Regions from separate parts of the Anaerobacillus sp. MEB173 genome, predicted to be linked through region 2. Evidence: riboswitches for the same ligand, from Rfam matches in the RefSeq annotation. Region 2 holds a riboswitch; each other region holds the start of a gene.

Region 1 (3,282 bases), on a different contig from region 2:
AATACGCCAGGAAATTGGCTGGACTTCCAAACAAACAATTGAAGATTGGTATCACATTAAATTATATGAACATGCAATTTTACTTAAAGATGCACAATACTCTATTAACCATGTCTATGATATGTCTTATCGGCCAATTGCAACTGAATTTGGTTTCCTCTATTTACATACAAATCAGGGTGTTCGTTCCTTATGTGTGAAAGAAGCACCTACAGACCTCATCGAAAGCTTTAAGCAGCTTAAGATCTAATTTATGACTGCCACTTTACTAGGTTCCCAATTTCCATAAACAGGATAGTAATGAATTTGATTTGCATCTTCTAGTTTTTCCAATTCCAATTCTGATACCGTGACGAGCCAACAGGATACTCCTTTGTATTCATAGATATAGGAATCAGCAACAGAACTACTATCCAGTACTGCTTCCAATTCATTACGCTGGATATGATCCTGTACAAAGATTAGAACTTGGCTCATCTCAGAAGCAATCGGTAAAGTTCTCTTTTTCAAAGATTGATACTGCTTTTTTTGGAAATGATGAAGATAATCTTCAATCATACTTGCAGAAGTTGGCCCTTTTCCAGCACCAGGCCCCGCTACTAAGAGCTCCCCGATTGGATTAATTGTAAGTGAAACAGCATTTGTGACACCATTAATCTGATGTAATGGATGCTCACTTGTTAAAAAGCTTGGTTTAACAGAACCTACAATATTCTCCCCATTAAAAGATGCTTCTGCCACTAGTTTTAGTGTAAGACCTAACTCTTTTGCCATTTCCACCTGCCAAGCTTTCACTTCTGAAATTCCTTTAACGGTAATATTGTTTTCCTGTGGCCAATAGCCAAAACACAAACGACCTAGTATTCGAATTTTGTACCAAGCATCGTAACCATGGATATCATCAGTTGGATCAGCCTCAGCGTAGCCTAACTGCTGAGTTTCTTTTAATACATCTGGAAAATCTCTTCCTTTTTCATTCATCTCAGTAAGAATATAATTTGTCGTGCCATTAATGATTCCTGATACCTTTTCTACTGTACCCCACTGCAAATTACTCCTTAGCACATTAACGATTGGAATGCCTCCTGCTACAGCTGCTTCGTAACCAAAAAACGTATTGTTTTGAATCGCCACCTGCTCTAGTTGTTGTCCATGCTTAGCGACTAATTCTTTATTTGCAGTAATGACCGGAATTCCTTTTTGTAAATAATATTGAATATAGCTTTTTGCAGGTTCAATTCCCCCGATTGCTTCAAAAATAACATGATAGTCGTTCGAAAGAAATTCATTTGCTTCTTCGGTAAGGATAGACTCATCAACATGTATGTTCCGTTTCTTCGATTTATTTTTCACTAAAATTTTTTTTATTCTGACTTTATCGCCCAGAGAGTGTTCCAGCTCTTTTTCTGTTTGCGCAACTCCTTCAAAAACTCCTAAACCTACCGTACCAAGTCCAATTAAGCCTATCTCTATCAAAATTCCCCACTCCTTTATTCTATTAAAAAAACCCTCTCCGATAAGGAAAGGGTTCTTCACACCGATCACTTATCTTTCAGAGCATTGCTCTGCAGAAATTAGCACCTTTAGTTTGAAAAACAAACTGGTTGCCGGGCTTCAAAGGGTCAGTCCCTCCACCACTCTTGATAAGTCCTATTTATTTATATTGATTGTAACTATACACCACTTCTGGAGATAGTTCAAGAAGAAAGTTCAGAAAGTTTAGAGTTAATAGTTTAGAGTTTAGAGTTTAGAGTTAGCGATTGTAACTACAAAGATGTTTCTTAAAAAAACTTCGAAGCAAATCCATTCAAACAACTCTAAACTCTACACTAATTAATTCGTTACCTTCGTCTCTTCCTTCTTTGGTACAATTTGCAGGTTTAGTTCTTTTAACTGTGCTTCGCTTACTTCGCTTGGTGCGTTTGTCAGTAGGTCACTGGCACTTGCTGTTTTCGGGAATGCAATTGTATCACGTAAGTTTGTTCTGCCGGCCAGAAGCATCACTAGTCGGTCTAAACCTAAGGCAATACCACCGTGTGGAGGTGTTCCGTATTCGAATGCATCCATTAAGAAACCAAATTGCTCGCGCGCTTCTTCTTCTGAAAAGCCTAATGCTTTAAACATTTGTTCTTGAATGTTTCGTTGGTAAATACGTTGTGAACCACCACCAAGCTCATAACCGTTTAAAACAAGGTCATATGCTTCAGCACGTACTTTTCCTGGGTCTGTTGCTAACAGCTCCAAATCTTCTTTCTTAGGGCTTGTGAATGGATGGTGAAGAGCAACATAACGCTTTGCATCCTCATCATACTCAACTAGTGGGAAATCAGTTACCCATAGGAAGTTGAATTTACCTTGATCGATTAAGCCTAGTTCTTTTCCAAATTTAAGACGAAGAGCACCAAGACTATCAAAGACAATTGATTTTTTATCGGCACCAAAGAATAATAGATCGCCAACTTCAGCATTGAATGCTTCTCTTAGTGCAGCAACTTCTTCTTCTGTAAAGAACTTAGCAATCGGTCCACGAAGGGCATCTTCTTCAACTTTGAGCCATGCTAAGCCTTTTGCTCCATAAATCGCTACAAAATCAGCTAAATCATCAATTTCTTTACGTGAAAGCTTATCAGCTACACCTTTCACGTTTAATCCTTTAACAATACCGCCATTTTCAAGAGCATTGGTAAATACTTTTAATTTGCAATCTTTCACGATATGGGAAAGTTCTACAAGCTCTAAACCAAAGCGTGTGTCAGGCTTGTCAGAACCAAAACGGTTCATTGCATCATGATAAGTAAGACGCTCAAATGGAACTTGAATATCGATTCCTTTTGTCTCTTTCATGATTTTTGCCATCATTTCTTCCATCATCGCTAGTAAATCTTCTTTATCCATAAATGAAGTCTCAATATCAACTTGAGTAAATTCTGGTTGACGATCTGCTCGTAAATCCTCATCACGGAAACAACGAACAATTTGATAATAACGCTCAAAGCCAGAAACCATTAATAATTGTTTAAATAATTGCGGTGATTGTGGTAAAGCATAGAATTCTCCATGATGGACACGACTTGGTACTAAATAATCACGGGCACCTTCTGGAGTACTCTTTGTTAACATCGGTGTTTCGATTTCATAGAATGTAGCTTCATCTAAGAAATCACGGATTAGCTTTGTTGTACGGTGACGTAGCTTGAACGTTTCTTGCATTTCAGGACGTCGCAGGTCAAGGTAACGATACTTCAAGCGGATATCTTCAGCGACACCTGTATTATCTTCAAT
Region 2 (3,282 bases):
TTATAATTTCAAGGTCAATTCCTTGTTCTGCAAGTAGTGGTTTCGCTGCTTCTAAAACCTCTGTATGAGGAACAGCTGATGCCCCAACCACTAGTTTCGTTCTTTCTTCTTGTACTGCATCCTCTTGTCCTTCTTCTGCTGGTTGCTCACTTTCTCCACCACCGCAAGCTACTAGTGAAAGAGATAAAGCAGCAGCTCCGATTAAACTTAAAAACTTCTTCATCTTATTGCCCCCTTACGTATTATCTTTTATCTGTTTTATATGTGAGAAAATCACCGATCCATTGAATAATAAAGACAATGACCAGGATCGCGATTGTTGCCACCAAAGTTACCTCAGTTCTATTACGTTGGAATCCTTCTAAATATGCAAAATGACCAAGTCCACCTGCTCCGATAACACCGGCCATCGCCGTATAACTTACTAAAGCAATCGCTGTAACTGTAATACCGGAAATAAGTGCCGGTAATGATTCTGGAATTAATACTTTATAAATGATTTGCCAATTCGTTGCCCCCATTGATTGTGAAGCTTCGATAACTCCTTTATCTATTTCCCTTAGAGCTATTTCCACCATACGGGCATAAAAAGGCGCGGCACCAATAATTAAAGCTGGAAGTGCAGCATTGGCCCCTAACATAGAACCTACGATTACTCGAGTAAATGGAATGAGTAAAACAATGAGTATAATAAATGGAACGGATCTAAATACATTAACAATCCCACTAAATATAGCATTAATCGGCCGGTTTTCCCATAGATTCCCTTTGCTAGTTAAATATAGGACTAATCCTAAGATCAAACCGAGAATAAAAGTGGCTGCAACAGAGATTGATGTCATATAAATAGTTTCAATAGTAGCATCCCACAATTTGTCCCATTTAACATTCTCAAACCAGTTATTTAGCATAATCGATCACCTCCACTTCAACTTGCTGATTGCGAATGAAGGCAATTCCTCGTTCTATTTCACTTTCATCACCATTAATGCGTACAAACAAAGTTCCATAAGAGCCATCTTGGGTTTTTGATATTTTCCCTTGTAAAATATTAATCTCAAGATCAAAATTACGAATTAGTTGAGTGATTACTGGTTTTTCTGCCTCGTCACCAACAAAGGTCAATTGAATCACCTTTCCAGTTGGATCTTCAGCTAATAAATGTTCAATAGTTTCTATTGTTTCTTCTGGCTCTGTTACTTGCTTTAAAAATTCTTTTGTCATATTTTCTTGAGGTTTACGGAAAACGTGTAATACAGGCCCTTGCTCAACAATTTTTCCATTCTCCATCACCGCTACACGATGACAAATTTTTCGAATAACATGCATCTCATGAGTAATAAGAACAATCGTCAGTCCTAGCTTTTGATTAATATCAACAAGTAACTCTAGGATCGAATCCGTTGTTTTCGGATCTAGCGCTGATGTTGCTTCATCACATAATAATACCTTAGGGTTATTCGCTAATGCTCTGGCGATGCCAACACGTTGCTTTTGTCCCCCACTAAGTTGTGATGGATACGATTCGCCTCGTCCTTCAAGACCAACCAACTTAATCAGCTCATCGACACGTTTTTTTTGTTCTTCTTTTTTCACACCCGCAATTTCAAGTGGGAAGGCAATGTTTTCTCTTACGGTTCTTGACCAAAGCAGGTTGAAGTGTTGGAAGATCATACTAATTTCCTGTCTCGCCATTCGAAGCTCTTTTCCGCTTAATGACGATAGCGTCTTTCCGGCAACCGTAATCGTTCCTTGCGTCGGTTTCTCAAGCATATTGAGCATTCGAATTAACGTACTTTTTCCTGCACCACTATAACCGATAATTCCAAAAATTTCACCTTTATCTATTGTTAAATCAACATTATCAACAGCTGTAACTTGTCCGTCTTTTGTTGAAAAGATTTTTCTAATTCCTTCTAAAGAAATCATAATGAGCATCACCTCCATATTAAACTCATTATCCATATCATAATACTATACTTTAACTCCATATACAGTCAAAGTTTTAACAAAATGTGCTCAAAAAAACCTTTCCGTCAATATTGAGCAGAAAGGTTTAGTATCAGGTTCCTTTCTCTCATCTTACAAAGCGTAATTGCCCTGCAGGAATTGGCACCTTTTTAAACTAAAAAACTAGTTTAAAGGTTGCCGGGTTTCATCGGGCCAGTCCCTCCACCTCTCTTGATAAGAGTATAAAGTTATTTATTATTTTATTAAAACAATATTGCATGAACGTATCATAGCATGCACCGAAACAAGGTGTCAATTTGTTTTTAAAAATGTTCACTTTTAAAATTTGGAAGTTAATCAAACGTTTAATTAATTTGCTAACACCAGCCAAGATCACAGTCTTCTGTGTCCTGGTTATTTATTTTTTCCACATCTTGATTCAAGTAGATCTTATTATTCTCTAATTGAAATTCCTCTGACAATTCATATTTCGCCAATCCACTCGATAAATTGATTTCTCCAATTTCATCTTCATTATAATACAAAACAATGTTACCATTGCACAGCTTTCCTTGTATACGGTCAGTTACATCTAATTTTTCCATCATTAACCCTCCTCAACACCTATTTCGATTTACATCTACTACTTATCTTTCCCGGTTTGTTTGTTGTTAGTGAACCAATAAGTGGATGGAGTTTGAATTGGCGGTTCGTGGTTGGTGGTCTGGAGTTTATTAATTTGGAGGACACGACAGACTTTATTTTGCTAAATGTGTGCTTTTTTCAAAGTATACGGCCATAAGAGACCCTATTTGCTCAATTTATTGAGTTAATGAGGAAATTTTAAGCCTTTAAGGTCTCTGGTGACCGCCAAATCTTCAAAGCAGGCTATTTTTCCACAAATAAAGGTACTGGTGGCCGTAAAAAAAAGCACAGCAGTTCTCGTCATGAAAACCGCTGTGTTTTATGTAGATTTTACTCTTCACTTACCATTTTCTCATATGCTTCAGCAGACATTAGCTTGTCAATTTCAGATGTGTCAGATGGTTCTATGACGATCATCCATGCTTTTTCATATGGAGATTCATTTACAAATTCAGGTGAATCTTCAAGATCTTCGTTGATTTCAACTACCTTGCCACTAATTGGAGCATATAATTCAGAAACAGTCTTCACTGATTCAACACTGCCAAATGGCGCGTCCGCTTCAATTTCGTCACCTACTTCTGGCAATTCAACAAAAACGATATCTCCAAGTTCAGATTGAGCAAAATCACTAATCCCAATACGAACTTTATCACCTTCAACCTTTACCCACTCGTGTTCTTTAGA
Region 3 (3,282 bases), on a different contig from region 2:
ATTTCAGGATTTGCTTTAAATCCTGGTGCAGAAATAACTGTGAATTCTGCTTTATGATTTTCAAGCTCTTCTTGAGTTGGACGAATAAATAATTGATGAGCAAATAGATTATGCCAAGCAAACTCATTAATGACTTGAATTGGTAGTTGATAGTTTTTATCTCCACCTGCATATGCTTGAGTAACAAAGATTTCATCACGTTCTTTTAAGTAGTTAAGAACCTTTTTATATAGATTTTCAAAAACCTGAGAGCTAATTGGCTGGTTAACGGAACCCCAATTGATTTTATCGCGTACTGAAAGTTCATCTACTATAAATTTATCTTTAGGTGAACGACCTGTATATTTTCCAGTTGTTGCAAGAAGGGCTCCAGTAGCAGTTAGCTTTCCTTCTTTTCTCATTAAAGATTTTTCAACTAATTGAGATATTGGAAGATTTAAATTTGTATTCTTCCCATTTAAAAGATGATCTAATTCAGTATCAAAGCTGATAGTACTCATTCGCAACAAAACCCTTCCTTAGTTAATTTATATATGTTTATCATATGCATTCGATTTGTTGTTTGATTTAAAAATAGTATAACACATTATTTTAATTAGTCTATACTAATGATCAATTTTTTTCATTTTGTTTATAATGATTACAGAACAAGACCAACTATGATGAATAGCTTCATTATTATAATGTACTAATTAAGCCAAATAAATCTTTTACTAAACCTTAATAAAAAAACGTAAATTTCAGACATTTCTTCTGGCAATTTCATAGTTTCATTTTTTGCCAAAGCCGCATAGGATATGTTAGGAAAAAGAGGAGCTGATCTTAATGTTAGAATTTGGCATGTTTGATTTAGCGACTATAGCAGCCGTCGTTGCAGCCCTTGTTACAGTTGTAGGGAATGCTTTTAATATTGATAAAAAATATCGCGCCTTGCTTGCAGTAGGCTTTGCTTGCATTATTATCTTTGTTCCGCAAGAATGGAGCAATCAAGTACTAACTGCTCTCGTTATTGGTCTCACCGCTAGTGGTGTGTATAGTCAAGTGAAACCGAGAGAGTTTGAGGAAAAGTTACCGAATGAAACACAACAGCAATCGACAACAAACCGTCATGATGATACGCCGTACTGATGTTGAAAGTTGAAAGTTAAAGGATCTCGATTTTCGAGATCCTTTTTTATGTCTATGCTTTGAAGACCACAATACCCTCCTCTAAATCCACAAAATCAACTTTTAACTTTTAACCAACTCTAAAATAGAAAAAGTTGACATCTTTTTCTAACTGCGATATGATATGACGCGAACGGATACTCTTATCCCGAGTCGGTGGAGGGACAGGCCCGAAGAAACCCAGCAACCAACACCTGATGGTGAAAAGGTGCTAACCTGCAAGACAGATGTCTTGAATGATAAGAGGCGAAAGGCAATCGAGTAAACACCTTTTCCTCCAATTGGAAAAGGGTTTTTTTAATGTCGGCGAAGCATACTACAACTAAGGCATTAATATATAAATGAAGGTCTTTACGTTTAACTCACGTAGGTGTGAGGGAAATGAGTACCGTATCAATTTTTGGCATATCCTAATGAATAGATATGCAAGGGAGGTACATATAAAATGGCAGAAATGAAAACTCGACGATTATTTACGTCGGAATCAGTAACTGAAGGACATCCAGATAAAATTTGTGATCAAATTTCAGATGCAATCCTCGATGCGATTTTAACAAATGATCCAAATGCTCGTGTTGCTTGTGAAACGTCTGTAACGACGGGGCTTGTACTAGTAGCTGGAGAAATCTCAACATCTACGTATGTCGATATTCCCAAAATTGTTCGTGAAACCGTGAAGGGTATTGGCTATACTCGCGCAAAATATGGATTTGACTATGAAACGTGTGCAGTATTAACTTCGATTGATGAGCAATCTCCTGATATAGCTCAAGGTGTAGACCGGGCATTAGAAGCACGTGAAGGGCAAATGACTGAAGCGGAAATTGATGCAATTGGAGCTGGTGACCAAGGTCTTATGTTTGGTTATGCGGATAATCAAACACCTGATTTAATGCCATTACCAATTTCTTTAGCTCATAAATTAGCGCGTCGTTTAACAGAAGTACGTAAAGAAGAGATTCTTCCTTACTTACGACCTGATGGCAAAACACAAGTAACAGTAGAGTACGATGAAAATGGGCAACCGCTGCGTATCGATACAATTGTTATTTCAACGCAACATCATCCTGAAATTACGCTTGAGCAAATTCAACGTAATATAAAAGAACATGTTATTCTACCAGTGGTACCTAAACAGTTAATTGATGAAGATACAAAATATTTTATCAATCCGACTGGACGTTTTGTCATTGGTGGTCCACAAGGTGATGCAGGACTTACAGGTCGTAAAATTATTGTTGATACGTACGGTGGATACGCTCGTCACGGCGGCGGGGCATTCTCTGGTAAGGATGCAACAAAAGTTGACCGTTCAGCAGCATATGCCGCTCGTTATGTAGCGAAAAATATTGTTGCCGCTGGCCTTGCAGACCGTTGTGAAGTTCAACTTGCTTATGCGATTGGTGTTGCGAAGCCTGTATCGATTTCAGTTGATACATTTGGAACAGGCAAAGTGTCTGAAGAGGTTCTAGTGGAAGTTATCCGCAGTAACTTTGATCTTCGCCCTGCTGGAATTATTAAAATGTTGAACTTGCGTCGCCCGATTTTTAAGCAAACAGCAGCATACGGCCATTTTGGACGTACTGATGTTGACTTGCCATGGGAGCGTACTGATAAAGCGGAAGCATTGAAACAACAGGCGTTGTCTTAATCATAGAAAAAAGTTGAAAGTTAAAACTTAATAGGGTTTGTAATCTCTTAGAAGAAACAAACATAACAAAAAGCAAAGGTCACCGGCCTTTGCTTTTTGTTTCAACTTTCAACATTCAACTTATAATAACTTTCATGACTATACTCATATACTAAGTAGTAGAGGATGTTACTTATTTTGAAGCGACTTGTAATATTGTCCCTTCTCAACATACTCTCTTCTTACACGTGCCATATCTTTTAGATCAGCTTCATTTAAATCTCTCACCACTTTTGCCGGACGACCGAATGCCATCGAATTTGGTGGTATTTTCATTCCTTGAGGAACGAGGCTGCCTGCACCAATAAATGCTCCTTCACCTACTTCTGCACCGTCTAATACGATTGAACCCATTCCGATTAAGGCATTTTTTCGAATGGTGCAGCTATGAAGGACGACCTGGTGGCCAACTGTCACATCATCTT

The links. Region 2 has a riboswitch for S-adenosylmethionine ahead of ACJ2A9_RS14175 (methionine ABC transporter ATP-binding protein). Riboswitches for the same ligand answer to the same signal wherever they lie in the genome.
Region 1: it holds a riboswitch for S-adenosylmethionine, as region 2 does, so the genes downstream of both, ACJ2A9_RS06555 (homoserine dehydrogenase) here and ACJ2A9_RS14175 (methionine ABC transporter ATP-binding protein) in region 2, are expected to answer to the same signal.
Region 3: it holds a riboswitch for S-adenosylmethionine, as region 2 does, so the genes downstream of both, metK (methionine adenosyltransferase) here and ACJ2A9_RS14175 (methionine ABC transporter ATP-binding protein) in region 2, are expected to answer to the same signal.

Annotation. Positions count from the first base shown of each region.
Region 1 covers NZ_JBJMAU010000002.1:397,771-401,052, forward strand. Annotated here, with positions in the region: gene ACJ2A9_RS06550 (hypothetical protein) at 1-250, shown strand, start outside; gene ACJ2A9_RS06555 (homoserine dehydrogenase) at 247-1,476, opposite strand; SAM riboswitch class I at 1,543-1,650, opposite strand; gene aspS (aspartate--tRNA ligase) at 1,834-3,282, opposite strand, start outside.
Region 2 covers NZ_JBJMAU010000006.1:152,754-156,035, reverse strand. Annotated here, with positions in the region: gene ACJ2A9_RS14185 (MetQ/NlpA family ABC transporter substrate-binding protein) at 1-223, opposite strand, end outside; gene ACJ2A9_RS14180 (methionine ABC transporter permease) at 243-911, opposite strand; gene ACJ2A9_RS14175 (methionine ABC transporter ATP-binding protein) at 901-1,929, opposite strand; SAM riboswitch class I at 2,075-2,191, opposite strand; gene ACJ2A9_RS14170 (DUF2553 family protein) at 2,328-2,555, opposite strand; gene gcvH (glycine cleavage system protein GcvH) at 2,926-3,282, opposite strand, start outside.
Region 3 covers NZ_JBJMAU010000018.1:23,265-26,546, forward strand. Annotated here, with positions in the region: gene pckA (phosphoenolpyruvate carboxykinase (ATP)) at 1-500, opposite strand, end outside; gene ACJ2A9_RS20065 (hypothetical protein) at 826-1,128, shown strand; SAM riboswitch class I at 1,308-1,413, shown strand; gene metK (methionine adenosyltransferase) at 1,622-2,818, shown strand; gene ACJ2A9_RS20075 (gamma carbonic anhydrase) at 2,987-3,282, opposite strand, start outside.